4 regions of the Bradyrhizobium sp. 521_C7_N1_3 genome follow, and region 3 is predicted to be linked to each of the others. Evidence: predicted binding sites of a transcription regulator. Region 3 holds the regulator's gene; each other region holds the start of a gene.
The links. Region 3 encodes LexA, which represses DNA repair genes until DNA is damaged. Its sites were predicted from a motif close to TGTTCNNNNTGTGTTCNG; they were not measured.

Region 1: a site for LexA is predicted at 5,204-5,221, ahead of AB7008_RS46525 (DNA recombination protein RmuC). Genes of this name have one in related genera too.
Region 2: a site for LexA is predicted at 4,725-4,742, ahead of AB7008_RS01050 (YifB family Mg chelatase-like AAA ATPase). Genes of this name have one in related genera too.
Region 4: a site for LexA is predicted at 3,223-3,240, ahead of uvrA (excinuclease ABC subunit UvrA). Genes of this name have one in related genera too.

Annotation. Positions count from the first base shown of each region.
Region 1 covers NZ_CP197232.1:9,795,081-9,802,441, reverse strand. The annotation lists gene AB7008_RS46555 (DNA polymerase III subunit gamma/tau) at 1-340, shown strand, start outside; gene AB7008_RS46550 (YbaB/EbfC family nucleoid-associated protein) at 463-783, shown strand; gene recR (recombination mediator RecR) at 785-1,387, shown strand; gene AB7008_RS46540 (hypothetical protein) at 1,415-1,852, shown strand; gene AB7008_RS46535 (AmpG family muropeptide MFS transporter) at 1,993-3,357, opposite strand; gene AB7008_RS46530 (GIY-YIG nuclease family protein) at 3,538-3,840, opposite strand; gene AB7008_RS46525 (DNA recombination protein RmuC) at 3,973-5,172, opposite strand; gene def (peptide deformylase) at 5,343-5,867, shown strand; gene fmt (methionyl-tRNA formyltransferase) at 6,032-6,955, shown strand; gene truA (tRNA pseudouridine(38-40) synthase TruA) at 7,146-7,361, shown strand, end outside.
Region 2 covers NZ_CP197232.1:237,570-244,930, reverse strand. The annotation lists gene AB7008_RS01060 (ATP-binding protein) at 191-2,419, opposite strand; gene AB7008_RS01055 (hypothetical protein) at 2,545-3,018, opposite strand; gene AB7008_RS01050 (YifB family Mg chelatase-like AAA ATPase) at 3,128-4,666, opposite strand; gene AB7008_RS01045 (PilZ domain-containing protein) at 4,894-5,139, shown strand; gene AB7008_RS01040 (tetratricopeptide repeat protein) at 5,219-5,992, shown strand; gene AB7008_RS01035 (AAA family ATPase) at 6,084-7,361, opposite strand, start outside.
Region 3 covers NZ_CP197232.1:5,976,567-5,983,927, reverse strand. The annotation lists gene AB7008_RS27860 (ComEC/Rec2 family competence protein) at 1-1,222, shown strand, start outside; gene AB7008_RS27855 (GAF domain-containing protein) at 1,232-2,173, opposite strand; gene AB7008_RS27850 (hypothetical protein) at 2,398-2,832, opposite strand; gene AB7008_RS27845 (hypothetical protein) at 2,908-3,231, opposite strand; gene lexA (transcriptional repressor LexA) at 3,439-4,140, opposite strand; gene AB7008_RS27835 (molybdopterin molybdotransferase MoeA) at 4,317-5,528, opposite strand; gene AB7008_RS27830 (hypothetical protein) at 5,760-5,954, opposite strand; gene AB7008_RS27825 (HAD family hydrolase) at 6,109-6,735, opposite strand; gene AB7008_RS27820 (alpha-hydroxy acid oxidase) at 6,749-7,361, opposite strand, start outside.
Region 4 covers NZ_CP197232.1:4,585,556-4,592,916, forward strand. The annotation lists gene AB7008_RS20960 (hypothetical protein) at 1-65, shown strand, start outside; gene AB7008_RS20965 (hypothetical protein) at 86-235, shown strand; gene AB7008_RS20970 (PPC domain-containing DNA-binding protein) at 277-729, opposite strand; gene AB7008_RS20975 (type 1 glutamine amidotransferase domain-containing protein) at 735-1,295, opposite strand; gene AB7008_RS20980 (SDR family NAD(P)-dependent oxidoreductase) at 1,438-2,205, shown strand; gene AB7008_RS20985 (PPC domain-containing DNA-binding protein) at 2,331-2,765, shown strand; gene AB7008_RS20990 (hypothetical protein) at 2,780-2,983, shown strand; gene uvrA (excinuclease ABC subunit UvrA) at 3,476-6,028, shown strand; partial or broken gene AB7008_RS21000 (cysteine hydrolase family protein) at 6,025-6,651, shown strand; gene AB7008_RS21005 (flavodoxin family protein) at 6,882-7,361, shown strand, end outside.

The sequences.
Region 1 (7,361 bases), 3.8 Mb from region 3:
CGAGGAGGGCCGGCTGGAAGTCGCGCTCGAGCCCAACGCCTCCAAGACCATGATCTCCGAGCTCGCGCGAAAATTCGAGCTCTGGACCGGCCGGCGCTGGACCGTGATCGTCTCGAACGAGCAGGGCCAGCCGACGCTGCGTTCGGTGAACCAGGCGGCGAAGCAGGAACATGCCCGCTCCGCCGAAGCCGATCCGCGCGTGCAGGAGGTGCTGTCACGTTTTCCCGGTGCGAAGGTCGTCGAGGTCCGCAGGCTTGCCCCCGAGGCGCCGGAAACCAATATGAATGCGGACTATGGCAGTGACGATCCGCCCGATGGTTCCGACGGCGACGATCTCTAGAGCATGATCCGGACCCGAAGGCTGCGTAGCGCAAAGTGTGAAGCGGCTTTCCGATTAGATTACGCTCAAATCAAAAGTTAAGGCGCGATGACGAGTCATCGCGCCAACCAAGGACAGCACCGATGGTCGATATTTTCGGCATGATGAAGCAGGCGCAGCAGCTGCAATCCAAGATGCAGGAGATGCAGGATCAGCTCTCCAACGTCGAGGTCGAAGGCATTTCCGGCGGCGGTCTCGTCACCGTGCGCATGACCGCGAAGATGGACGTGAAGGGCATCAAGATCGATCCCTCGCTGATGAAGCCGGAAGAGCGCGAGGTGCTCGAGGACCTGCTCGTCACCGCACTCGGTGATGCCCGCCGCAAGGCCGAGACGGCCGTGCAGGAGAAGATGCAGGCGCTCACGGGCGGGCTCAGCCTGCCGCCGGGTATGTTCGGCCAATAAGATGGGTTCGGTTGCAGGTCCCGAAATCGAGCGGCTGGTCCAGCTTCTCGCGCGGCTGCCGGGCTTGGGCCCGCGATCCGCGCGACGTGCGGCGCTGCATCTGATCAAGAAGCGCGAAGCGCTGATGATGCCGCTGTCTTCGGCCCTGCAGGTCGCGCTCGACAAGGTCCAGGTCTGCAAGACCTGCGGCAACATCGACACGCAAAATCCCTGCACGGTCTGCACCGATCCGAAGCGCGATCCCGCCATCATCGTCGTGGTCGCCGATGTCGCCGACCTCTGGGCGCTCGAGCGGGCCAATGCCACTCAAGGACGCTATCACGTGCTGGGCGCGACCTTGTCGCCGCTCGACGGCGTCGGCCCTCAGGACCTCACCATCGACGCGCTGGTGGCGCGCGCGCACGCTGCCGAGGTAAATGAGATCATCCTGGCGCTGAACGCGACGGTCGACGGCCAGACCACGGCGCACTACATCACCGACCTGCTTCAGGACGCCAACGTAAAAGTAACCCGGCTGGCCCATGGTGTGCCGGTCGGTGGCGAGCTTGATTATCTCGACGAAGGTACGCTATCGGCCGCGATGCGGCAGCGGACCCTGTTCTAGCCATCCAGACTTACGGAAACGGACGACATGACGAAACTTTTCGCCACACGATCGGCTTTGGTCGCGACGTTGATGCTGCTGGCGACCCCGGCCATCTCCGCGCAGCAGGACGACGGGGCGACGCCGCCGCCGAAGCCCGGCAAGCCGATCAACGCCGGCGAGGTGCTCTCGGGCGAATTGAACGCAATGAAGGTGCGCGACGTCAAGAACGCCGGCAAGCGGATTGCGATGTACCAGATCACCTCCGAGCCGCGTCGACTGCCGGCGCCGAACGGGCTGTGCAATCTCGAGACCGGTCCCGAGACGTTCCAGCTCGTCACCTCCAGCGACGCGCAGGCCACGCAGCTGAAATCGTTCGTCGGCAAGGAGATCTCGGTCAAGGTCGATGAAGTCGCCTGCGCCAGCGATCCCGGCCAGATGAGCGAGGCCGTGATCACGAAGTGGAGCTTGATCAGGAAGCAGTAGGGGGCGGCTCCAGCCGAGCTACCGTAGGGTGGGCAAAGGCGCAAAGCGCCGTGCCCACCATTCTCACGGCGACGATTCAGGTGGTGGGCACGCTTCGCTTTGCCCACCCTACGGCATCGCGGGCGTGGCGCGTGCCGAGTTTACACCCTTACCGGCCCCAGCGTCTCGAAATGCCCGCGCTTCTGCAGCCAGGCGAGCAGCACAAGGCTCGGGATCGCCACCAGCACGCAGATCACGAAGAACAGCGGCCAGCCCGTCGTGTCCGCCACGAAGCCCGCACTCGCTGACAGATATGTGCGCCCGACCGCGGCGAGCGCGGTGAGCAGCGCGTATTGCGTCGCCGTGTGCAGCGGATTCTGGCACAGCGCGGAGAGATAGGCGACGAAGATCACGGTGCCGATGGCGCTGGTGAAGTTCTCGCAGGTGATGGCAAAGGCCAGCGCCCATTGGCTGGTGCCGACGAATGCCAGCCAGGAGAAGGAGAGATTGGCGAGCGCCTGCACCACGCCGCCGATCCACAGGCTCGTCGCCAGCGAATAGCGCCGCGCGAGGAAGCCGCCGGCAAAGCCGCCGATCAGCGTTGCCGCGAGGCCGACGCCCTTCACGATCGCCGCATAATCGTTGCGGGAGAAGCCGAGGTCGATCACGAACGGCGCGGTCATCGTGCCGGAGAAGGCATCGGTGAACTTGAACAGCACGACGAAGGCGAGCGCGGCGAGCGCGTCCTTGCGCGTCAGGAATTCCGAGAAGGCTCCGATCGCCGCGTGCAGCACGCGCGCGAACGCCGTCTCGGTCTGTGTCGCGGCTTCCGCGCGGACCGATTGCTCGGGCTCGGTCGCGGCCAGCGCGGTGATCGTGCCGATCAGCACCATCGCCGCCATCACCACATAGCCCCACATCCAGGCCGACGCGCGCGGAATGCCGGTGCCCTCGAAGCCGGACACGATGAACAGCGCGCCGGCGGTCGAGACCAGCATGCCGATGCGATAGGCCGCGACATAGGAAGCCATTCCGGCCGCCTGCTCGCTCTCCGGCAGGCTCTCGACGCGGAAGGCATCGACCACGATGTCCTGCGTCGAGGACGTCGTCGCGACCAGCAGCGCGCCGAGTGCGACGTAGAACGGCGAGCGCGCGGGATCGGTCAACGCCAGCAGCAGGATCGCGATGATCAGCAATAGCTGCGAGAACAGCAGCCAGCCGCGCCGCCGCCCGAACGCGCGGGTGAACAGCGGCACATGCAGCGCATCCACCAGCGGCGCCCACAGGAATTTCAGCGTGTAGGGCGTGCCGACCAGCGCAAACAGCCCGATGGTCTTGAGATCGACCCCGGCCTCGCGCATCCACACCAGGAGCGTCGAGCCCGACAGCGCCAGCGGCAGCCCGGACGAGAAGCCGAGGAACAGCACGATCAGCACCCGCGGTTGCAGGTACACGGCCAGGCCGTCACGCCATGAGGTCGGGGCCGTGTCGGGGCTGGCAGGGGAGGTCGCGTCGGGTGCGGTCATGGGGAGGTGTTAGCAGATTCTGAGGGAAAAGCCTCGTGGTAGCCGGTGAGGCGGGAGACGCCTCAACACCCTCGGTGTCATCGTCCGCGAAGGCGGACGATCCAGTAATCACCAGCGTTTTAGTTCAATCACAACTGCCGCAGCGTACTGGATACCCCGCCTTCGCGGGGTATGACAGCATCATGGCGGCCCGGCTATGCCGGGATACAAATCATCCCAATTCGGATTGTGCTGCTCAATCAACCGGACCTTCCAGGCCCTGTTCCACTTCTTGAGCCGCTTCTCCCGCTTGATCGCATTCTCAGGATCGTCGAACTGCTCAAAATAGACCAGCCTTGCGACGTCGTACTTCTCTGTAAAGCTCTCAACGACCTTCGACTTGTGCTCCGCCACTCGGCGAATGAGGTCATTCGTCACACCGATGTACAGCGTGCCGCCAATCTTGCTGGCAAGAATGTAGACGTAGTAATGGCGTCCGCCCATGCGACCACCCCAACGGTGTCATCGTCCGCGAAGGCGGATGATCCAGTAGTCACCAGCGTTTCAGTTCAATCACAACTGCCGTAGCGTACTGGATACCCCGCCTTCGCGGGGTATGACAGCGTGCCTCAAAACTCACTCCCCCGCCTGGAGCTTCCTCGGGAACAGCTCCGCGGCTCCGGTTGCCACCAGATGCGGACCCTCCGGCGCATCGGTCTTGCTGAAATCGAGCTCCTCGATTCGCCCGGCGCGCTTCTCGATCTTGTCGGCGGAGATCAGCACCTGCCGCACGTCCTCGTTCGCGTCGGCAAAATGCTTCTGCAATTTCAGCACGCGGTCGCGCAGGCGTCCCAAATCGTCGCCGAGCTTGATCACCTCGGTGCGGATCTGGTCGGCGGCGTCGCGCATGCGCGCGTCTTTCATGATCTGCTGCATCACCTGGATCGCGAGCATCAGCAGCGACGGCGACACCAGCACGACACGGGCGCGATAGGCCTTCTGGATCACGTCGTCGAAACCGTCATGGATCTCGGCATAGACCGATTCCGACGGCACGAACATCAGCGCCATCTCCTGGGTCTCGCCGGCGACGAGATATTTTTCGGCGATGTCGCTGACATGCTTCATCACGTCGCCGCGCAGCCGCTGGGTGGCGACGCGCCGCTCCTCGTCGGTGCGGGCGTCGTGCAGTGCGGTCATCGCCTCCAGCGGAAATTTTGCGTCGATGCAGAGCGGGCGCTGGTCGGGCAGGAACACCACGCAATCCGGCCGCTTTCCGGTCGAGAGCGTGAACTGGAACTCGTAGGCGCCCTTCGGCAAGCCATCCTGGACGATCGCCTCCATCCGCGCCTGGCCGAAGGCGCCGCGTGACTGCTTGTTGGCGAGCACGTCGCGCAGGGTCGTCACCTGCGTGGTGAGGTCAGTGAGGTTCTTGTGCGCGTTGTCGATGATGCCGAGCCGCTCGTGCAGCGCGCGCAGGCTCTCCATGGTGTTGCGGGTCGAATGTTCCATGGACTGGCCGACCCGATGGGTCACCGAATCCAGCCGCTCGTTGACCGCGCGCGCCATGTCGGCCTGGCGGCCGGCCAGCGCCTGGGTCATGGCGTCGGCTCGGCCGGCAGCTTCGCTCTGGGCGTGCAGCACCTGGCTCAGGCGCTCCTCGAGTTCGTCCGCGCGGATGGCATTGGCCATGGCGAGTTCCGCACCGCGCCGCCCCGAGCGCGCGATCACCACCGCAATCACCACCAGCAGGATGACGACGAGGGCGCCGAAGCCGATCAGCGCATCGATGGTGCGGACCGGCCAGTCGCCAGCCAGGAAAATGATCTCGTTCATGGCGGCCCTTGTAGCCGATTCGACACCCTCCGCGAACGAATAGCGAACACTTATGGTTAATGGCCCCTAATTTTTATGGTTAACGAAACCTGAAGTTTTATGGTTAGCGGAGGGTTAACGGAGTTCCTCGCCGCATTGACCGCATCCGGCATGCGGCTTAAATCGCGGCCATGGCCCTCAGAGAAATCATCATCCTGCCCGACAAGCAGCTGCGTCTGGTCTCCAAGCCGATCGAGAAGGTCACGACGGAGATCCGCAAGCTTGCCGACGACATGTTCGAGACCATGTACGACGCGCCCGGCATCGGGCTCGCGGCGATCCAGATCGCGCAGCCCTTGCGGCTGATCACCATGGACCTCGCCAAGCCTGACCCGGACGGCGAGACCAAGCCGGAGCCGCGCGTCTTCATCAACCCCGAGATCATCGCCTCCTCCGAGGACCTGTCGGTCTACGAGGAAGGTTGCCTCTCGATTCCCGAATATTACGAGGAGGTCGAACGTCCCGCCAAGGTGCGCGTGCGCTTCACCGATCTCGACGGCAAGGTGCACGAGGAGGACGCCGAAGGCCTCTATGCCACCTGCATCCAGCACGAGATCGACCATCTCAACGGCGTGCTGTTCGTCGACTATCTGTCAAAACTCAAGCGCGACCGCGTGATGAAGAAGTTCGAGAAAGCCGCAAAGCGCGCGGAGTAATCACGTCCTCCGCCGTCATGCCCGGCCAAAGCGCGGAGCGCGTCTCCAAGCTAACGTGCCGGGCATTCACGTTCTTTGCCGCCGTGAGCAGGAAGAACGTGGATGGCCGGGACAAGCCCGGCCATGACGAGTACCTTGCTCCTTTCCGAGGATTGTGTAGCTCAATGCCCCTCCGCCTGATCTTCATGGGCACGCCCGATTTCTCCGTGCCGACGCTGCTCGAGCTGGTCTCGCACGGCCACGAGATCGCGGCGGTCTATACCCGTGCGCCAAAGCCTGGCGGGCGGCGTGGCCTGCAATTGCAGCCGACCCCGGTCGAAGAAGCCGCGCGAAAGCTCGGCGTACCCGTGCTGACGCCGAAATCGTTGAAGACGCCCGAAGCGCTCGACGAGTTTCGCGCGTTCGACTCCGATGCCGCCGTCGTCGTCGCCTATGGCATGATCCTGCCGCAGGCGATCCTCGATGCGCCGAAGCTTGGCTGCTACAATCTGCACGCCTCGCTGCTGCCGCGCTGGCGCGGCGCCGCGCCGATCAACCGGGCGATCATGGAAGGTGATGCCGAGAGCGGCGTGATGGTGATGAAGATGGATGTCGGCCTCGACACCGGCGACGTCGCCATGGCCGAGCGCATCGCGATTTCCGACAACATGACCGCGGTCGATCTGCATGACCGTCTCTCCCGGCTCGGTGCCGATCTGATGGTGCGCGCGATGGCCGCGCTCGCCCGCGGCGGGCTCCAGCTCAAGAAGCAGAGCGAGGATGGCGTCACCTACGCCGCCAAGATCGACAAGGCCGAAGCCCGGATCGACTGGACCAGGCCCGCGCGCGCCGTGCTGCGCCACATCCACGGCCTGTCGCCGTTTCCCGGCGCCTGGGCCGAGCTCGAGAACGGGCGCGTGAAAATCCTGCGCTGCGAGCTTGCCAAAGGATCGGGCGAGCCTGGTGCGGTGCTGGACGATCAGCTCACCATCGCCTGCGGCGAGGAGGCGATCCGCATCGTCGAGCTTCAGCGCGAGGGCAAGGGCCGGATGCAGGCCGCGGACTTCTTACGCGGCGTGCCGCTGAAAGCAGGCGTCAAATTCACCTGACGCTGTCATACCCCGCGAAGGCGGGGTATCCAGTACGCCGAGGTTTCTCGGTCGAACCGATAGGCCGCGGCGTACTGGATCGCCCGGTCCCGGCTCCGCCAAGGCTACGCCGAGGCCCACACGAGCGCTCGGCACGCCGAAGCTTCAGCGAAGGCGGCAAGCCGGGCGATGACAGCAGAACTGGAAACTGATGCCCCGCTACAAGCTCACCATCGAATATGACGGCGCGCCGTTCTTCGGCTGGCAGGTGCAGGACACGCTGCCGTCGGTGCAGGGCGCGTTAGAGGCGGCGGTGAAGGCGATGACCGGTGCGGATCTGCGCGTGCACGGTGCGGGCCGGACCGACGCCGGCGTGCATGCGCGCGGCCAGGTCGCGCATGTCGACATCGACAAACAGTTTCCGCCG
Region 2 (7,361 bases), 5.7 Mb from region 3:
GGAGCCTGCCGTCGGGCAGCGCATTCGCGCGACCCGTTCGCTTTGCCCACCCTACGACATTGGTGTTTGGCGCACGCCTGCAGCCACATCGTCATTGCGAGCGCAGCGAAGCAATCCAGAATCTTTCGGCGGAGAGATTCTGGATTGCTTCGTCGCAAGGGCTCCTCGCAATGACGGAGGAGAGACCTTCCTACACCGCCAGATGCCGCGCCGCCGCCAGCCCGGCCAGCGCCTCGTCCAGCTTGTCGCGGTCGAGCGGCTTGATCAGAAACCCGTTCATGCCAGCCTCGAAACAGGCATAGCGATCCTCCACCAGCGTATTGGCGGTGAGCGCGAGGATCGGCGTGTGGTGGCCGCCCTTGGCGGCCTCATGCGTGCGGATGCGTTTCGTCGCCTCGATGCCGTCGAGCTGCGGCATCTGGATGTCCATCAGCACGAGATCGTAGGGCGTGCCGGCGGATGACGCCGCGAGCCAGGATTCCAGTGCCGCCTCGCCATGAACCGCGATGACGACGCGGTGGCCGAGCTTGGTCAGCAGCGAGCGCATCAGCAGCGCGTTGATCTCGTTGTCCTCGGCGACGAGGATCGACAGGCCCTTCGCCGTGACGACGCCGGCAGGGGAGGCAGCCGGCGGCTCCGGCGCCAGTTCGGGCGATGCGACCTCCGGCGTCAGCGCGAGACGTGCCGCGAGCGAAGCCGCGCGCACCGGCTTGATCAGAAAGCCGGTGAATGAAGCTGGAAATTTCTCGTGGCGCGAGCTCGACGTCAGCAGCACCAGCCGCTGCGCCGTATGCTTGCGCGCGGCCTCGCCGAGACGGTCGGCGATGGCGGCGCCGATCGCACGATCGACCAGCACCGCATGCCAAGAGCGCTCCGGCAGCAGCGCCTCTGCGGCGGCGCCATCCGAGACGAGGCAGGTCTGGCCGCCCCAGCGCTCCAGCCGCCGCGCGATCAGCGAGGCCTCGATGCCGTCGGCGATCAGGAGAATCGACTTGCCGGTGAGATCAGGGCTTGGGAACGCCGTCTGTCCCGCGCCGGATTGCGATGGCGCAAGCGGGATCGCGACCTCGAAGGTCGAGCCCTTGCCCGGCTCGCTCTCCAGGGTGATGCGGCCGCCCATGCGCTTGACGATGCGTTCGCTGATGGCAAGGCCGAGCCCGGTGCCGCCATAGGTGCGGGCGACGCGCTCGTCGGCCTGCTCGAACTCGCGGAAGATGCGCGTCCGCGCTTCGGGTGCGATGCCGATGCCGGTGTCGCGCACCAGAAAACTGATCTCGTTCGGCCATATGCCGGGTTCGACGATCAGCGCGACGCCGCCGGTCGCGGTGAACTTGATGGCGTTGCCGGCGAGGTTGAGCAGCACCTGGCGCAGCCGCGCGGCATCGCCGACGACCTCGAGCGGCAGGCGCTCGTCGACATAGGCGGCGATCTCGAGCGTCTTTGCCTGCGCGCGCGGCGCGAGCAGCTCGGTGATCTCCTCGATCATGGTCGAGAGCGCGAACGGGCGCTGGTCGAGATCGAGCTTGCCGGCCTCGATCTTGGAATAGTCGAGCAGTTCCTCGATCAGCGCCATCAGCGCTTCGCCGGAGGTTTTCACCGCCCTGGCATAGGTCGTCTGCTCCGGCGTCAGCGTGGTGTCGAGCAACAGGCCACCCATGCCGATGATGCCGTTGAGCGGCGTGCGGATCTCATGCGAGGCCATTGCCAGGAAGCGCGACTTGGCGCGGTTGGCGGCATCGGCCAGGTCGCGCGCGTCCGACAGCGCGCGCTCGGTCTCGGTGCGGTCGGTGACGTCGCGTCCGACGCTCTGCAGTTCCGCGGGCTGGCCGGCATCGAGACGGACGTAGCCCTCGCGCCAGGCGATCCAGCGCGCGCCGTGCGGGGTGGTGATCCTCTGGTCGTGAATGCGCGTGCCGTTGCTTTCGCGGGCGCTGTCGCCCTGCTCGAGGACGTCGAAATCGAAACGCGTGCCGACCAGCACGCCGCGCGCCTGCCCCGCGAGCGCGCAATAGGCGTCATTGGCGAAGGTGATGCGGCCCTGGTGGTCGCGCAGCACGATCAGGTCGCCCTGCTGCTCGAACAGGCTGCGCGCGCGTTCTTCCGCTTCCTTCAGTTCCCAATTGCGGTCGATCAGCGTCTCGTTGTGGGCGGCGAGCTTACGCATCCGCTTGTTGACGAAGCGCAGCCGCATGCTGAGCGTGGCGAGGCCGAGGCAGGCGAGCGCGAACAGGAAGCTCGCGCCGACCGCAAACGTATTGGGATCGTAGCCGGAGTTCTCGGAGCGGCTGCCGGAGACGAAGCCATAGGCGCCGCCGAACGTCGCCGAGAAGATCATGAAGGAGCGGATCGCGAACGCGATGCGGGGATGCTGTCGCCTGAAGCGGCGCATGCGCACCTTGATCCGGAACGTCCGATCCATCGCCTTCGACCCCGACTCTTGTTCAGAAACCCCGCGCCGCCAATTGCGACGATGTCTCGCCGACCTTGCGAACAGCTTGAGGCCTTGGTTCGGCCTCCAAACACGGTTGACGAGGTGTTAACGCTTCAGAGCGAGGCGGCCTGGAGCGGGAGCGGGCGGTGGCCGCCATTGGCGCCGACGATCAGCGCCGCGGCCTCGCGCTGGGAAAAGGTCTTCGAGCGCACATAGATGCGGTAGTCGGCCGGCCCGTCGGTGGACAGGTAAATCACCGGGCCGCCGTCGACCGGCTCCGCGGCAATCGTGACGAGGCGCGTCGCCGGATTGGCCTGACAGGAATCTGTTTCGGAGCCGAGACCGTCGTCCACCACCGCGAAGTCCGCCGCGTCCGGATCGTCGGTGATCTGAACCCGCACCGTGGCCCGCGACAGATCGTCGGTGAAGGCGACATGGACGCCGGCCGTCCAGAACAGCGATGTCAGCTCGACTGAAGTCTCGCCCAGCGCGATGCAGGGATGCGACACCGATCCGATCTCGCCGCGGGCGAACACCGCGGCCGCCAGCAGGGGAACAACCGAGGCCAGGATCTTGAAACGCAACATGACACTCTACTCGCCCGGCCCTGTGTGGACTCGTACTCGGAACGCTTGGGCCTTATGGTTTGCAGAGCGTAAAGGAAACTCGTTACCGCCGGGTTGATGCGCGGAATGATCAGGCCATCTGCCGCACATCCTCCGCGAGTGCGCGGTAGGACAGCGCCTCGGCGAGATGCAGCCGGCCGATTTTCTCCGCGCCATCGAGATCGGCGAGCGTGCGCGCCACCCGCAGCACGCGGTGATAGCCGCGCGCCGAGAGCCGCATGGTCTCGGCGGCGTCGCGCAGCAATTTGGCGCCTTGCGCATCGGGCTTGGCGATGTCTTCCAACACCGAGGCCGGCGCCTCGGCATTGGTGCGAACATGCGGCAGGCCCGCATCCGCGTAACGCGCGAGCTGGATGTCGCGCGCGGCGGCCACGCGCGCGGCGACTTCGGCGGAGCCCTCGGCTGCCGGCGGCAGGATCAGATCGGCTGCGGTCACCGCGGGAACCTCGATGCGCAAATCGATGCGGTCCATCAGCGGACCGGAGATGCGCGCCTGGTAGTCGCTGGTGCAGCGGTCGATGCGGCCGCGCTTGCAGGCATAGCCGGGCTCGAACGCATTGCCGCAGCGGCACGGATTCATCGCCGCGACCAGCATGAAACGCGCGGGATAGGTCACGCGATGATTGGCGCGGGAGACGGAGACCTCGCCATTCTCCAGCGGCTGGCGCAGCGAATCCAGCACGCGCGGATCGAATTCGGGCAGCTCGTCGAGGAACAGCACGCCCTGATGCGCGAGCGAGATCTCGCCGGGTCTTGCGCGGATGCCGCCGCCGGTGAGCGCGGCCATGCTGGCGGAGTGATGCGGCGAGCGGAACGGCCGCCGCGCGGTCAACGCGCCGCCCTCGATCTCGCCGGCGACGGAGGCGATCATGGAGACTTCGAGCAATTCGCCTGGCGACAGCGGCGGCAGGATCGAGGGCAGGCGTGCCGCCAGCATCGACTTGCCGGCACCGGGCGCGCCGATCATGAGCAGATGATGTCCGCCGGCGGCCGCGATCTCCAGCGCGCGCTTGGCGCTCTCCTGGCCCTTGATGTCGCGCAGGTCGAGCGGGGAGGCGGCGACCTCGTGCACGCGCGGCGTGGGCCGCGACAGCACCTGCGTGCCCTTGAAATGGTTGGCGATCTGGATCAGCGATTGTGCCGCGATGATCTGGATGTCCGGGCTCGCCCACGCCGCTTCCGAGCCGCAGGCCGCCGGACAGATCAAGCCTTCCTCGCGCACATTGGCGCCGATCGCGGCGGGAAGCACGCCGGCCACCGGCGCGATCGAGCCGTCGAGGCCGAGCTCGCCCAGAACGGTAAATCCGGTCAACGCATCCGGCGGGATCGCGCCGATCGCGGCCATCAGGCCGAGCGCGATCGGCAGGTCGTAATGGCTGCCTTCCTTGGGCAGGTCGGCGGGCGCCAGATTGACGATGATCCGCCGGGCCGGCAGCGCCAGCCCCGAGGCGATCAGCGCCGAGCGGACGCGCTCCCGTGCCTCCGACACCGCCTTGTCCGGCAGGCCGACGATCGCAAAGGCCGGCAGGCCGGGCGCGACCTGGACCTGCACGTCGACCGCGCGGGCCTCGATCCCCTCAAAGGCGACGGTAGAAACCCGCTGAACCATGCCCGAACCAGCCTGCCCTCTCGCACAATTAGGGGTAGCAGAGCCGGATCTTTCTTGCAAGAACAATACAAGAACAGCCCTACGGGCCCGGAAAACCCTAACCGGTCGTAAACATCACGCCGACACTAAGCCTCGAATGCGAGCGGCTCTCATCAGCACATCCCAACGAATGTTCGCTACTCCTAGAGCTGCGGGATGGGCCGTGATCTAACGGGTGAACAATTCAAATGCTTGCAAATCGCCGGAGAAGCGAACGTCGGGTGTGCAGCCGGCTCGCCAAGATTCACTTTGGCGCGGGCTCGCTGCCGCGAGACTGCACCATCACGGATATCTCGGACGGCGGCGTGAAAGTGGTGGCGGAGTTTCTGGAAGTGCCGCCGCAATTCACCATCATCTTTGCGCCCGATTATTCCCGCCAATGCCGCCTGCGCTGGCGCATCGGCTGCGAATTCGGCGCCGAGTTCACCGATTGAGCCGGACGGACCGGGTTCCTTAACTGGACTTTAGCGTTAATCGGTAAGCATCGCTGATCAGTCGCCGAGTGATCAGAGTATGCCCAAGCGTTCGTCCCCTGCCTCTTCGCCGGCGAGATTCCTGCTTTCCGCGCTCGTGATGCTTGCCCTCGGCGGCTGCCAGACCACGAGTCTGGAGGACATCACCGGCGCGCTCGGTAGCAAGTCGGAAACCGCTGGCAGGGCCGATCCGAAGCCGGACATGGACGCGCTTCGCGAGCGTTATCGCGCCAAGCCTTCCGATCCCAGCGTCGCGCTCGACTATGGCATGGCGCTGCGCGAGACCGGCCAGCGCGCCCAGGCCGTTGCGGTGATGGAGCAGGCCGTGCTCGCCCATCCCGGCAACAAGGCGCTGCTCGCCGGCTACGGCCGCGCGCTCGCCGACAGCGGCAATTTCCAGCAGGCTTTCGATGTGCTCAGCCGCGCGCATACGCCCGAGGATCCGGACTGGCGCATCCTGTCGGCACAAGGCGCGGCGCTCGATCAGCTCGGCCGCAACGAAGAGGCGCAGCAATATTATGCGGCGGCGCTGAAGATCGTGCCCGAGGAGCCGCAGGTTCTGTCCAACCTCGGCCTGTCCTACATGCTCCAGAACAATCTGCCGCGGGCCGAGGAAACGCTGCGCCGCGCCTATGAGCGCAATCGCGCCGATTCCCGCGTGCGCGCCAATCTGGCGCTCGTCGTGGGACTGCAGGGAAAGCAGGCCGAGGCCGAGACCATCGTGAAGGCCGACCTGCCGCCGGATCAGGCCGCGGCAAAGGTCACGGCGCTGCGGCAGTTGCTGGCGAAGAAGCAGCAGCGGGCGGAGAAATAGCGCGCCCTCGTCCGGATTCTTTTTTAAGCGTTATCTTACGCGTTTCCCTGGCGCGAACCGGTATCCACTTCGCTCGAAAACGCTCTCGCCCTTACGATACCTTGCGATGCGGGGCTGACCCGCGACCCGCCCTGCCCTTCAGCCTTTTCAGGAGCGGTCCGAGCAGCGAGCGCTTCGGCTTCTTCACCTCGCCACGACCGGCGAGGCGGTTCGCCATGTTCTGGAACAGAAGGGTGGTGCGGTGGTTCTTGGAGACCTCCGCGATCATCTGGCCGTTATTGGCCGCGGTCGAGAACAGTTTCGAGTCGAACGGGATCGCTGCGATCGGCTGGCTCTCCATGGTCTTGGCGAACGCCTTGACCTCGATCTCCGCGCGCTTGTGCATGCCGACCTGGTTGATGCAGTACAGCGGCGGACGGTCGTTGGGCCGTGCCGCCTTGAGCACGCTCAGCATGTTCCTGGTGTTGCGCAGATTGGCGAGATCGGGCTCGGCCACGATCACGATGTCGTCGGCATTGACGAGCGCGCGGCGCGTCCAGCCCGACCATTGGTGGGGAACGTCGAGCACGATGCAGGGCGTGGTCATGCGCAGCGTGTCGAAGATCGCATCAAAAGCTTCGGCGCCGAAATCGTAGACGCGGTCGAGCGTCGCGGGCGCCGCGAGGAGGCTGAGGCGCTCGGTGCATTTGGCGAGCAGGCGCTCCATCAGCGCGGTGTCCGGCCGGTCCTGCGAGAGCACCGCGTTGGCGATGCCCTGCGCCGGGTCCTGGTTGTAGTCGAGGCCGGCGGTGCCGAAGGCGAGGTCGAGATCGATCACGACGGAATCGAGCGCGAGATCGCGCGCGATGGTCCAGGCCACGTTGTGCGCGACCGTGGACGCACCGACGCCGCCCTTGGCGCCGACCACCGCGATGACGCGGCCGGTGATGATGGCTTCCGACGCCGAGAACAGGCTGCAGATCGAACGGACGACGTCGAGGGTTTCGACTGGTCCCACCACGTAGTCGTTGACGCCGCGGCGGACCAGCTCGCGATAGGGCGCGGTGTCGTTGGGGTTGCCGATTACGACCACGCGGGTGCCGGGATCGCAGACGCCGGCGAGATCGTCGAGGCCCTCGAGGATATCGCGTGTGCCGTCGGATTCGATCACGATGACGTTCGGCGTCGGCATCGTGTCATAGACTTCGATGGCCGCGGCAAGGCCGCCGCCCTTGGCGGTGAGATGCGCCTTGGCGAGACGGCGATCCTGCCCGGCCGCGGTGATCGCGGCGAGCGTCTGCTCGGTCTCGCAAAAGGCCTGCACCGAGATGCGAGGAACCGGCGCAATGTGGTCCTCGGGGTGCCGCGGGTCGTCCGCTTCTTCGTCGTC
Region 3 (7,361 bases):
GGGCGCTGAGGTCGCGACGCAACGCTCGTTCTTCATGACCGCGGTGGTGTTGATCGCGGTCATGGTCGATCGCCGTGCCATCACCTTCCGCACGCTGGCGGTGGCCGCGCTGATCGTGCTCGCGGTCGCGCCGGAAGCGCTGGTGCATCCGAGTTTTCAAATGTCCTTCGCCGCGACGCTCGGACTGGTCGCGCTGGTGCAGATCGGCATGCCGAACCTGTTTGCTTCGCCCGATCATTCCGCGACCGCGCGGATTGCAATGTGGGGCGGGCGCGAGATCGCGATGCTGTTCCTGGCCTCGCTGATCGCGGGGCTCGCGACCACGCCCTATGCCGCCTTCCATTTTCACCGCGTCACCCCGTTCGGCGTGCTCGCCAACCTCGGGGCGATGCCGGTGGTCTCGGCCCTGGTGATGCCTGCGGGCCTGTTGGGTTTGATTGCAGCGCCGTTCGGACTTGATGGTCCGTTCTGGTGGCTGATGGGGATCGGCATCGACTGGATGGTTGCGGTGTCGCGCTGGGTGGCCGGTTTGCCGGGCGCAGTCGGCCGCATCTCGGCTTTCGGCATCGCAGCGCTGATCGCTGCAAGCTTGGGGATCATCGTGATGGGCTTGTTGCGCACCCCGTTGCGCTGGGCCGGCGCCGTGGTGTTGTTGGCCGCGATCCTCTGGGGACTGTGCGCGCGGCAGCCCGATATCCTGATCGCCGGTGACGGCCAGAGCGTCGCGGTGCGGGGCAGGGATGGGCACCTGCATCTGATCAGGTCGAGCAAGGACAGTTTTCTTCTGAAGGAATGGCTCGCCGCCGACGCCGATCCGCGCGACGCCGGCAGTGCCTCACTGGCCGCCGGCGTGTCGTGTGACGATGCCGGTTGCGTGACGCCGCTCGCCGACGGGCGCCTGGTCGCGCTGGCCTTGCGCATCGATTCACTGGCTGACGATTGCAGCCGTGCTGCGCTGGTGGTGACGGCACGGCCGGCGCCGCCGGATTGCGCGGCGATGGTTGTCGACCGCCAGCGTCTCGCAAGGCAGGGCGCGCTGGCGCTGACGCGAAGCGGCGACGGCTTTGCGGTTCAGGCGGCGAAGACGAGGGGGACAGACCGTCCGTGGTCGCCGGCAGCGGCCGGCGAGGCGGATTTCGGCGCGAGCCTTGCGCCGCAGGCGGCGGTCCCCCGCAACCGCGATGCGACGCCATCGGAAGCCGACCTGCAGGCCGAGGATTGAGCGGACGGGTTACAGATACCAGGCCAGCACGGCGTCGAGCCCGGCATTGCCGATCACCGGCAGGACAACCATCTGGCTCAGTCCAGAGGCGCTGGCCTGCGAGGCTGCGACCGAGCCGTCACGCGCGAGATCGTCGTTGAGTGCGGGCATGCCGGTGGCCCAGGCCCCCCCGATGCTGCCTTCGCCTTTGGCGATGGATTTCGTCGCGTAGAGCGCGGCGAGGTCGGTCTGCGCGCTGCAATCGCCGGCGCGGAAGACCAGCGCCGAACGGGCCTCGTCCGGGACCCAGATCTCGAAGCGTCGCGCAATCGGGGTCGCCTGCGCGGAGAGGAATGTCAGCACCCAGGTCTGATCGGTGCCGGTCCGGTAGGGGACGCCGACGCCGAGATTGATGCCGACCTTGGCGGCGTCCTCCCAGCGCAGAAAACTCCTGGCATCGTGCAGGTCCTTGATGATCAGCGGCAGGCCGGCTTTCCAGATCCGGCCGGGCAGGCCGAAGCCACGCGGAAATCTGGTGTGGCGGGAGTTGAATTCGAACATGTCGGCGGTGCCGTAATAGCCGTCGACGAGCCCCATCTCGTGGGAGGTTTCGGCATCGTTGTGCCAGAGCTCGATCGCGCCGACATGGGCCTCGTCGTCGCCGCAGAATAGCACGATGACGGCTTGCAGGAATTCGCCTGAGAACACCGGCACCGCCACGCCGCAGGTCAGCCCGGCGGCGATGGCCTGATCGGTGCGCTTGAAATAGGAATCGGCGAATTTGGTGAGGATCACGGGGTGGCCGCTTGCCCAGGCCTTGCCGGGAAGCCCCTCGTCATATCCGAAGTGCAGATCTTCGCTCACGGCCTTGAACGCGGACAATCCTTCGCCGTAGAGGCCGCCGCCGAATTCCAGCCGCATGCGCGTGCGGTCAGGCACCCAGAGTTCAACGACGCGAATGAAGGTCTTCATCGAACGTGTCCGCCGTCTCAAGCCGCACCAAGCATCGGCCATTTGGCTGCGGAACGGACGTTCAAAATTCAGGCAGGACAGCGCAAACTTCGTGCGGTGGGAGGCGCAACGGCTAGGTCCGCCCGATGGCATTTCGCGGGACACGAACGACACCATCTCGCCGGCCTCGGCCGGCGATGGCGATTTTCGATCCTGACCCGACCTGCCGGCCGGGAATGGCTATGTCAGCCGATCGGCAGGCGGGTGATGGTCGGCCGGCTGTCGGTGATGATCTGCGACTTGTGCTCGCGCTCGCCGAGCGGCTGGGTCACTGGTAGTTGCAGCACGGTCGCGCGCTGGCCTTCGACCAGCTGCGTCACCAGCACGGATTTGCCGTCGGGGAATTCGATCGCATCATGATGGCGATCCGGAATGTGCGGATCGATCTTGCCGAACTTGCCGACGCGCGAATTGACGGTGCGCGTCCAGATCCAGCGATTGTCGTAACGGACGTTGTCGGCGAAGGCGAGCTCCGTTCCTGGCAGCAGGCAGACCGCGACGGTCGGATCGGCCGCGGAGGCAAAGCCGCGCGTCGAGGTGCCGCGGAAGGTTGTCGTGACGATCGTCTCGCCAACTTCGGCGGGACGCGACGCGACGGCATGCAGGCTGTAGTCACACATCGGGTGCTCCTCAATCAGGATAGCAACCCGCGCCTCTTCTGAGGCGCTGGCCTCTATCAGAGTGGAAGCTTGCAATTATATGCGATGTTGAGGGCAAATCTGCGACTTGAGTCCGCAGACTGCCATCACAAAATCTTTTTCAAATGCAGTGGGAACAAAGCCCGCCCCCGTGGATTCTGTGAGCGTCAGCGTCCCGCGGGCACGGACCACCCCCGAATATTGCCAGGCTGGCTGCGACGGTTGGTTGACTGCGTCGCGGGCCTCGCGGGCTTGCTCGCTCACCGTGTCCTTGCGGACATGGGGCCGGGATTGCGCGGCCAAGGCTTCCGCGGCCAAGGCTTGCGACGCTGATGCTGCGATCAGTGCCACTGCAACTGTGCTCAGAACGATCTGGCGCACGACTTCTCCTCGAACCTGAAGGCCGCGAAGCAGGGCTGCTTCGTGCGGCGTGCCGAGGATGTACCGCCGGGGAAGGGGCCGGATAATCTGCGCAAAACCAGAAAGACTATCCAGCGGAAGCGGACAATCGTCCGCTCCAATCTCGGATCGGCGGTGCCGATCGAAAGCGCGCGAGGCGCCAAATAACCGATACCGGCGCGTCCGGTATCAGTACTTCCGGTACAGCCCGATCAGCTTGCCCTGGATCTTCACCCGGTTGGGCGGCAGGATGCGGACCTCATAGGCCGCATTGGCGGGCTCGAGCGCGATCGAGGCGCCGCGGCGGCGGAAACGCTTCAGGGTTGCTTCCTCGTCGTCGATCAGCGCCACCACGATATCGCCGGTGTCGGCGCTCTCGTTGCGCTGGATCAGCGCCATGTCGCCGTCGAGAATTCCGGCCTCGACCATGGAATCGCCGCGCACTTCGAGCGCGTAGTGTTCGCCCGAGCCGAGCATGTCAGGCGGTACGCTGATGGTGTGGCTGCGGGTCTGCAAGGCCTCGATCGGCGTGCCGGCCGCGATGCGGCCCATCACGGGGACTGCGACGGGGCGCTCGCCCTCATCCGCCGGCGGGCTCGAAGTCGTGCGGACCTTGCCGAGATTGCCTTCGATGACGCTCGGCGTGAAGCCGCGGCGGCCGCCGGCGGCGGCCTGAAGCTCGGGCAGCTTGATCACCTCGATGGCGCGGGCGCGGTTGGGCAGGCGCCGGATGAAGCCGCGCTCCTCGAGCGCGGTGATCAGGCGATGGATGCCCGATTTCGAGCGCAGGTCGAGCGCGTCCTTCATCTCGTCGAAGGAGGGCGGCACGCCGCTTTCCTTCAACCGTTCGCTGATGAACCGCAGGAGCTCGTATTGTTTGCGCGTTAACATCTCGACCAAAATCCCCCGGTTGATGTCGTTCGATTCCGAGACGCTGAATTCAGCAGTAAGCCGCTACATGCTCGAAACAAATCATGAACGGACACTATATGTTCGATACATGTTCCGCAACTGCTTAATTTACCGTGAACGCGACAAAGTTCGCGGAACGCACGCGAACGAAGCGCTCAGACGGGCAGCCGCAAGACCTCGCAAGGCGTGCCGGCTTCGGCCTTCGGCGCGAATGGCGCGCGCACGAGAAGTGCCTGTGCCGCAGCGAGATTCGCAAGCAGCGAGGAATCCTGGTGATTGACCGGAAGGGCGAGGAGTGTGCCGTCGTCGCGCAGCTCGAGGCGCGCGCGCAGGTAATCCTCGCGCTGGTCGTTGGCGCCGACGTCGCGGCCGAGCACCGCGCGTTCGCGGCGGTGATGAATCATCGAACGGCCCGAAAGCGCGCGAATCAACGGCACCATGAACAGGAAGCCGCAAACGTAGGATGACACGGGATTGCCGGGCAGGCCGATCACGCGCATCGCGCCGAGCCGCCCGTTCATCATCGGCTTGCCCGGCCGCATCGCGATCTTCCAGAACGCCATCGAGATACCTTCGTCCCTCAGCGCCTGCTGGACCAGATCGTGGTCGCCGACAGAGGCGCCGCCGGTCGTGATCAGGATGTCGGCACCGCTCTCCCGCGCGCGGCCGATGCCGGCGGTGGTGGCCTCCAGCGTATCGGCGGCAACGCCGAGGTCGATGGTATCCGCGCCTTCGCTGCGGGCGAGCGCGTGCAGGGCGTAGCCGTTGGAATAGACGATCTGGCCAGGACCGGGCGTGGTGCCCGGCATCACCAACTCGTCGCCGGTCGCGAGGATCGCGACCTTCGGGCGTCGTCGGACCGGCAGTTGCGGGTAATTCATGCCGGCGGCGAGCGCGAGGTCGCGCTCGGTGAGCCGGGCTCCCTTGCGCAGCAGCACGTCGCCTTCCGAGAAGTCGACGCCGGCGGGGCGGATGTGCCGCCCCGTTACGGCGGCTTCCTTGACCGTGATGCGCTTGCCGTCCGCGACCGTATCCTCCTGGATCACGACCGTATCCGCGCCATCGGGAACGACACCGCCGGTAAAGATACGCACGGCCTCGCCGGCGCCGACCGATCCCGCAAACGGACGGCCCGCCGCAACCTCGCCGATCAGGGTGAGCTGGGAGTCGATCTTCGCCGCATCGGCCGCGCGCACCGCATAGCCGTCCATTGCCGACATCGCCTGCGGCGGCTGCGTGCGCCGCGCGGCGACATCGCGCGCGAGCACGCGGTGAAAGGCCGCGTCGAGCGCGATCATCTCTTCAGGCAGCGGCTCTGCGCCCGCCAGCACCGCGGCGAGCGCGTCGGAAACCGGCATCAGGGCCACGGGTGAAAACTCCTGCTGGGCCCGTTCGGGCAAATCGGCGGCGAGAGTTCTAGCCGAGTGCAGGCGCAGAGGCAAAACAGCGGCCGAGCAGGATGATTTATGCTGCGTCATCCGCAATGCGATGAAGGGGGCGCATCAAGTCCGTCGCGGCATGATCCGGAAGGCGAGACAGACCGGTACGAGGATGGCCATGGCGAGGACGAGAAGGACGAGAGCCACGGCCAGCATCGGTCAACTCCCAGACGGCTTGTACGGACTGACGTCCGGCGCTGCGGGGCCCTGATCCTTGTCGGGCAGCGGGTCGGCCTGGGATTTTAGGTCGGCGGCCTTGCTGATCAGCTTGGCGGAAAGCTCAGAATCCGATGTGGTCCTGGCGAATTTCATCAGCAGAGAGGCCTGCTTGGTAAGGTAGGTTTTGCCCAACACGACGATAAGCCCGACGTAGAATTCCCAACGGACTCATGAGTCCCGAGAGGGTTAATCGTTCCGGGAACTCCGTATAAAAATGCACAAAGGGATTTGGTTCCTCGCCCCCGGGCAAAATAGTTCCATTCGCGGCCCGTCGGCTTGCCGGCCAGAGTCAGATTCCGAGCGCCTTGAGGGCGTTCCCGACGTCGTGGGGCGAGGTCACGTGGACCGTGGTCAGGCCGCGCGACCGCGCTCCTTCGATGTTCTCGGCAAGGTCGTCGAAGAACACGATACGGTTCGCGGGCACGCCGATCGCGGCCACGACATGGTCGAAGGCCTCCACATCCGGTTTGCGCAGGCCGATGCTGGACGACAGATACAGCTCGCGGAAATGGCCGAGCAGGCCGGCATATTCCTTCGAGAAATGGTCGACATGCGGCCGGTTGGTGTTGGAGAAGGCGTAGAGCGGCAACTGCTTTGCCGCACGCGGCAGCAGCTCGGCGATGTCGGGCATCTCGCCGGCGAAGATCGCGTTCCAGCCCTCCAGGAACTGCGCGTCCGAAATGCCGATCCCGAGCGAGGCGCGCAGCGAGTCAAAATAGACCTCGTCGCTGATCTTGCCGACCTCGTGCAGCCGGTAGGCTTCGCTGTCCCGCACATAGCGCGCGACGATGGCTTCCGGCTTGCAGCCGGCATGTCCCGCCCAGCAGGCGATCGCCTTGGAGAAATCGATGTCGAGCACGACGCGCCCGAGATCGAACAGGAGCGCGTCCGCGCTGCCGGGAGAGAGCGAGCTCATTGCATCCTTTCACTCAATATCGATAGGGGTCGTGGTCGAACAGCGGGAACGCGCTGAATACGCTCGGCGCATTCGTTGCGGTCGCCTGGTGCAGGCAGGACTTGTCGACCTCGGCGAACGAGGTGGCGCCCAAGAGGCCGAGGCAGCGCAGCACCTCGTCCTCGAGCAGCTCCAGCATTCGCCTCACGCCGGCTTCGCCGGCGGCCGCCAATGCCCAGCATTGCAGCCGGCCGATGCCGACCATGTCCGCGCCCGCCGCGATCGCCTTGACGATGTCGGTGCCGCGGCAGAAGCCGCCGTCGACCATGATCTTGGCGCGTCCCTTCACGGCCTCGACGATCTCGGGCAGCACATGCATGGCGCCGCGGCCGTGATCGAGCTGGCGGCCGCCATGGTTGGAGACGTAGATCCACTCGACGCCGTGATCGACCGCGATCCGGGCGTCCTCGGCGGTGGCGATGCCCTTCAGGATGAGCGGGATCTTGAACTTGTCCTTGATCATCTTCACGGTCCGCCACTCCAGGCCCTTCTGGTAATCGCCGCCGGTGGCGCGCAGGCGGCTCTCGCGAACATAGCGCTTGGCAATGTCACGTTCGCGACGGCTGTAATGGGCGGTGTCAACGGTC
Region 4 (7,361 bases), 1.4 Mb from region 3:
CGGCGTCGGAGCGTTCGAGGTCCGCCAAGAAAGCGGCCAAGACCAGAAAGCGCCGTGCGGCGTAGGTCACCGAAAGGAGAGCAAGATGGGCCTCGAAGCCGTCTTTTTCCTTGGGGCGCTTGTGCTCCTCACGGCGCTGATCTACGGCGTCCTCAGCTATCGCTATCGAGATCGGGCGTTGGATCGCGTGGCCGAAGAGGTCACGCGCGAGAGGTATCGAAAGAACGAAACCTAGTGCGACGCGTCGGTCTGTTCGACGTCGCCCACACCGATCCGTCACGTCTTTCCTTTCGCGATATCGATCAGCGCTATGCCGAGATCTGGCTTCTTCTTGCGTCTGAGGTGTGCTGGCGTGTCCGTAATGACGACCTCGAGCGTCGGTCGAACCTTTCCTTCGAGAAGGTGACCGCCGCGGGTCGAGCCGTCGGCTAGACCCAGGACCACATGGACGTGGAGGCTCGCCTTTCCGTCGTCGCCAACCGCGATATCGCCGATCGCGCTCAGCACCTCGCACTGCTCCGCAACCTCGATCTTCTTATAGGTCTTCTTCTCGAAGTCGAACCAGCCAACGGTCGCCCTTTCGAAGGCGCCGATGGCCGTGAGCGACGCCGCCGTGATGCCGGCGTCGTTGGCGAATTTCGTAAGTGTCGTGAATGCTTCCTCGCCGGATTCCAGGATTGCGACACGGGTCTCCGAGCCAGCCTCGCCCGATATCTTGGCGCTCTTCATCGTCGTCAGGCCGCGGTGCGCTGGGTGTGTCGACCTTCCTTGACCTCTTCCGCGATTTTGGCGCAGAAGGCCTCGAGATCGCCCGGGTTGCGGGAGGTGATGACGCCCTGGTCGACGACGACCTCAGCATCCTCCCACGTCGCACCGGCATTCGCGACGTCGGTCTTGATCGACTTGAAGGATGTCATCTTGCGACCTTTCGCGATTCCAGTCTCGATGAGAAGCCAAGGGGCATGGCAGACGGCCGCTACGACCTTCTTGGCATCGAATATATCCTTGATGAACTTCAACGCCTTCGGCTCGACGCGTAGAAGATCCGGATTGATCTGCCCGCCAGGCAATACGATCGCGTCGTAGTCGGCGGCCGATGCTTCGTCGAGAGTCTTGTCGACTTTCACGGGCCGACCCCAATCTTTCTTGTCCCAGCCCTTGATCTCGCCTGCGGCGAGCGAGATGACATCGACCGTCGCGCCAGCCTTCTTCAAGCGCTCCAGCGGCACTTCCAGCTCGGCCTGCTCGAAGCCGTTCGTGGCGAGAATGGCGATCTTTTTGCCGGTCAGATCCATGAGTCCAATCCTTCGTTTCGGGGTTTTGTCCAACAATCGATCGTCTCGAACATCGTTCCTGAAAAGGTAGATCGGGCGGGAATTAAGGACCCGATCGTCGCGACGACGGTTATGAGGATTGAAAGCAGCGGGAGAGTTTCGCATGGTCGACAGGTTCCACGGCAAGGTCGTCATCGTCACGGGAGCGGCTTCCGGTATCGGAGAAGCTACGGCGCGCCGCTTCGTCGCGGAAGGCGCGAAAGCGGCGCTGATCGACCGCGATGAAGCCTCACTTGAAAAGGTGGCCAACAGCCTGCCCGCCGACCAGGTCATGGTTCAGACGGCCGACGTGTCGGATTCGCGTGCCGTCGATGGAATGGTCGCGGCCGTCATCGGCCGCTTCGGACGGTTGGACGTCATCGTGAACAACGCCGGCGTCCATGAAGGCGGAGATCCGGCTTCAATCACCGACGAGAAATGGCGGAAGGTGATGTCGACCGACATCGATGGCGTGTTCTACGGCTGCCGCGCGGCGCTGCCCCACCTCGAAAAGACCAAAGGTTCGATCGTGAACACGGCGTCGGTCTCTGGAACCGGCGGCGATTGGGGCATGAGCCCCTACAACGCGGCGAAGGGCGCCGTCGTCAATCTCACGCGTGCCCTCGCCCTGGACCTCGGCAAGAAGGGCATCCGCGTGAACGGGGTCTGTCCGAGTCTCACCCGTACGGGCATGACGGAAGACATGATGGACGACAAGAAGCTGCTGACGAAGTTCGCCGAGCGGATTCCGTTGGGCCGCGTCTGCGAACCGCAGGAAGTCGCCGCCGTAATCGCGTTCCTGGCAAGCGACGACGCGAGCTTCATGACTGGTGCCAACGTCGCGGTGGACGGGGGCGTATCCGCCTCCAATGGACAACCGCCTCAAGAATAGCCGCGCAGCGCCGGTCGTCGTCTCCTTTGCGTGCGCCGTGTCGTTGAAGCGTGAGAGATGCCGATCTCGGCCACTTGACCGGACCGAGCATCGCACAGCGGATATCACAACAGCGAGATTTTTGGATGAAATCGAAGGCGATTAACGGCGGCGTCGAGCGGGTCTTTGTCTTCATTCTGGATCAGGGCGAGGAGGCCTTCGAATCCATCACGGAGTTCGCCAATCGCGAGAATATTACCGGCGCTTCGGTCTCGGCGATCGGCGCTTTTTCACAAGCGAAGGTCGGCTGGTTCGAGTTTGCCGCCAAGACGTTCAAGCCGATCGAAGACAACGAGCAATGCGAGGTGCTGAGCCTGCTCGGCGACGTCGCGCAAGGCGATGACAGCAAGGCCGGCCTGCATCTTCAATCTGTGCTCGGCCTGCAGGATGGCACGCTGCGCGGAGCCGACCCTCTGTCTGGATCGGTGCAGCCAACGCTCGAGGTGACGATCACGGAAACCGTGGTTCATCCGCGCCGCAAGAAGCGGCCGGATCTCGTTATCGCGCTGATCAGCATCTAGTCGTAGGAGGCAACATGTACGCACTTTTTGAAGGCGAAAGACAAATCGGTAACCCGTTCGCGACGGAAAAGGAGGTCTGGGAGGCGGCCTTGATCGAGGGGCTCGTCACAGATGTTCCGGTCGCGGACGAGGAAGGCGGCCAGCTCCTTCCGGCCAACTATCATGTCAAACAGGTCGATGAAGGGGCGCATCCACGCGGGGTGAAACGGCGCTCCTGATGGAGCGCGAGTGATCAGGCGTTCGCAGGCCGCGAGGGTGGCCAACCCGAATTTGGCGGTATCGGCCAGCGCGTTCGACACGATCGATATCGCCAGCCCGCAGAGTGAGTGTTTTGCAAGTGTAGTCCGCCAGTCGGCACGCTACCAAGCCAATACTCCAGCGGCGCGCCGCGCTCGCGTAGGTCGTACAGCCCGATTTTTCAGAGGCAATTGTGCATTAGCGAGGCGCCAGGGTGACCTGCTCGAGTTGTGTACTGGAGAGGGCTGCTTGCGCAGGCAGTGTCATCGTGGTCCACGCGATAACATCGTGGCGCGAGCTGCATACGGAGATGGCTCATGGACTTGTCGACCAAGTATGGGAACAGAAAAATGCGCCTATCCGGCGATCGTTGGAACGAACCAGCGCGATTGGCAATGGTTCCAAGTGACCGCGCGAGTGGATCATTGGGATTTCGGGCCCGTTATCTGCCTTAACGGTATTGGCGGCGATTGATGGACGACAAGGTTTACAAGCTGGAACAGGGCGCGGGGCAACCCGCTCGCGGGTTTGTCAGGGTGCGCGGTGCGCGCGAGCACAATTTGAAGAACGTCGACGTGAACATTCCGCGCGACGCCTTGGTGGTATTCACCGGCGTCTCCGGCTCGGGAAAATCATCGCTGGCATTCGGGACGCTGTATGCGGAGGCGCAACGACGATATCTCGAATCTGTCTCGCCCTACGCCCGCCGCCTGTTCCATCAGATGGCCGTGCCTGAAGTCGACGAGGTCGAGGGTCTGCCGCCGGCTGTCGCGCTGCAGCAGCAGCGGGGATCACCCACCACGCGATCCAGCGTCGGCAGCGTCACGACGCTGTCGAACCTGATTCGGATGCTCTATTCGCGTGCCGGCGACTATCCGAAGTCGCAGCCGCTCCTTTATGCCGAATCTTTCTCGCCCAACTCGGCGGAGGGAGCCTGCCCGAAGTGTCATGGTCTCGGTCGCGTCTATGATGTGACCGAACGATCCATGGTACCGGACGATACCCTCACCATCCGCGAGCGCGCTGTGGCGGCATGGCCGACGGCATGGCACGGCCAGAACCTGCGCGATATCCTGACGACACTCGGCTACGACATTGATAAGCCGTGGCGCGAGCTTCCCAAAAAGGCGCGAAACTGGATCCTGTTTACGGACGAGCAGCCCACGGTTCCGGTCTATGCGGGCTATGACTTGAAGGAGGTCCAGCGGGCTTTGCGGCGGAAGGAAGAGCCAAGCTATCAGGGCACCTTCACCGGCGCCCGACGCTACGTCATGGAGACATTCGCCAACACGAGCAGTGCGATGATGAAGAAGCGGGTGGCGCAATTCATGCTAAGCACCGAATGTTCGGTCTGCCATGGCAAGCGGTTGAAGCCCGAGGCGCTGTCCGTCAAGTTTGCCGGCATTGATATTGCCGATATGGCACGCGTGCCACTGAAGCAGCTGGCGACGCTGATGCAGCCTTATGGCGACGGCAGGGCTGGCCACCAAAAGGCTCATCCGGAGAAGGCGATCGTCGTGCAGCGAATTGCGCAAGATCTGAGCGCCCGGCTTGGCGTGTTGCTAGACCTCGGTCTCGGCTATCTCACGCTAGAACGGAGCACGCCTACCCTGTCTCCGGGCGAACTCCAGCGCCTGCGTCTGGCGACGCAGGTACGCTCCAACCTGTTTGGCGTGGTCTATGTGCTCGACGAGCCGTCCGCAGGGCTCCATCCCTCTGACACCGAGGCACTCCTCCGTGCGCTCGATAGGCTGAAGACGGCGGGAAATTCGCTCTTCGTCGTCGAGCACGAACTGGACGTCGTGCGCCACGCGGACTGGATCGTCGACGTCGGGCCCGATGCGGGCAGGCATGGCGGCGAGGTCCTTTACAGCGGCCCGATCGATGGACTGAAATCCGTAGAAAGATCGCGCACAGCAAAATATCTGTTTGGTCAGGCTGTTCCACCCCAGCAAAAGGAGCGTACGCCGCAGGGATGGCTCAAGCTGAGCGGCGTCACGCGCAACAATCTCAGAGCTATCGACGTCGCATTCCCGTTGGGCGTATTGACGACGGTCACCGGCGTATCGGGCTCGGGCAAGTCGAGCCTCGTCAGCCAGTTTCTCGTCGAGGCGCTGAGTCTGCATTTTGGCCAGTCCCATGCGCCGGACGATGACGACGAAGATGCCCTTGAACGCGCCCCGGTCGAGACCTCGATCGGCAACATCGCTGAAGGGCTCGATCGCCTGAAACGTCTGGTCGTCGTGGACCAGAAGCCGATCGGTCGAACCCCGCGCTCCAATCTGGCGACTTACACCGGTCTCTTCGATGACGTGCGAAAGCTGTACGCGCAGACGAACGAGGCACGCCGACGCCGGTTTGATACCGGGCGATTCTCCTTCAACCTGCCGAAGGGGCGCTGCCCCACCTGCCAAGGCGAGGGTTTCGTCTGCGTCGAGCTGCTTTTCCTGCCGAGCGTTTATGCGCCTTGTCCACAGTGCCAGGGTGCGCGTTACAATCGGGAGACGCTCCAGATCAAGCTCAAAGGCAAGTCGATTGCCGACGTTTTGGGAATGACGGTCGATGAGGCCCATGCATTCTTCGTCGAGAATGCCAAGATTGCGAGATCGCTCGATGTGATCCGGCAAGTCGGCCTCGGTTACATCCGTCTTGGGCAGCCGGCGACGGAGCTTTCGGGCGGCGAGGCGCAACGGGTCAAGCTCGCCACAGAACTTCAGCGCGCCCAGCGGTCCGGAAGTATCTATATCCTCGATGAGCCGACCACGGGCCTGCATCCATTCGACGTCGAGAAGCTGATCGTTCAGCTCGACGGACTGGTGGAAGCGGGGAGCACCGTGATTGTCGTGGAGCACGACATGAGCGTCGTCGCTGCAAGCGATTGGGTGATTGATATTGGGCCTGGTGGCGGCGATGAGGGAGGGCAGGTCGTCGCAGCGGGACCGTCGGCGGAGGTCGCGCGGCACAAGTCGAGCCGCACGGCGTCCTATCTGGCGCGGGCGCTGGAAGAATATCGGTCGGGTCGATGAGAAGCAGCAAGTCCGAGGTGGTCAAGATCCAGGATGCCGTGCACCTCTGCATCGATATGCAGAATATCTTTGCGCCAGGCGGCCTCTGGCAAACGCCCTGGATGGAGAGGGTCCTGCCGACGATTGTGGAGATCGTCTCGCGCCATCAGGACAGGACGATCTTCACGCGCTTCATCACGCCGCAGGAGCCGGAAGATCGCCCCGGACAGTGGTAAACCTATTTTCGGCACTGGCGGCAGGCAACCCGCAGCCATCTTCCACCATCGGCTCTCGACATCGTGCCGGCGCTGACGCACTACGTTCCTCCGGCGCGCATCGTCGACAAGCCGGCTTATTCTGCATTCAGCAATCCGCACCTTGCGGGCCTGCTGGTCGAAAAGAGCATCAGTACAGTGGTAATATCGGGCGCGGAAACCGATGTCTGCGTGCTCTCGACGGTGCTAAGCGCCGTCGATCTCGGCTTCAGGGTCGTGATCGTCGAGGACGCGCTGTGCAGCTCGTCCGATGTGGGTCACGATGCGCTCATGACGATGTACCGCACCCGCTTTCATGGTCAGGTCGATCTCGTGACGGCGGAAGAGCTGGCCGAGTTCTGGCGGGAAGGTGCAAGGCCTGCAGCGTAAAGGCTGCACGCGCCGGGAACAGGTCAGATGTCAGCGCGTACCGATGCGTTGATGTCGCGGGCAGAAACCGGAAAAATGCGTCACGTTCATCGTCCCCGTTGTGTCCGGTTGTCACCCGGCGGTGCGTTGCGTCAACGTTGCCAGGGCGTCTTGGTTGCACCACGCAAGCTTGGAACCGCGCTTAGCGCCTCGGGTTGGTCGAGTCGCACCGATCTCCCGAGGAGGCCAGCATGACGGAAGTCGACGTTCGCAAGGGGATGCCGCCCGTCAAGCTGTCGCGTGAGGAATTCGAGAGCCGTTACAGGAGCCAGTTCGTCGATCCTGCCTTCGCCCCGCTTAAGCGGGAACTCGATGCGATCGTCGGGGCTGCCTGGGATGCCTATAGCTTTTCGCGCAAATCACCAGTGACGCGGAAGGCGGGTGTGGGGTTCGCCGACCCTGACTACGATCTCGCCGTTGACTGGCTGGCGACGCGTACCGCAATCCTCGAGGCACAGCGCCGGCACGACGACGCTGGCGCGCCGCCGCGTATCCTCGTCATCAACGGCTCGGCGCGCAGCGAGCACACCTGTCCGGGCGAGATGTCCAAGACCTGGCGAATGGTGAAGCTCGCCGAGCCCGTCTTCGTCGAGATGGGCTTTGCCGTCGACATCTTGGATCTCTCCCGCCTGACCTCGGAGTTTGGCAAGAATATTCATCCCTGCAAGTCG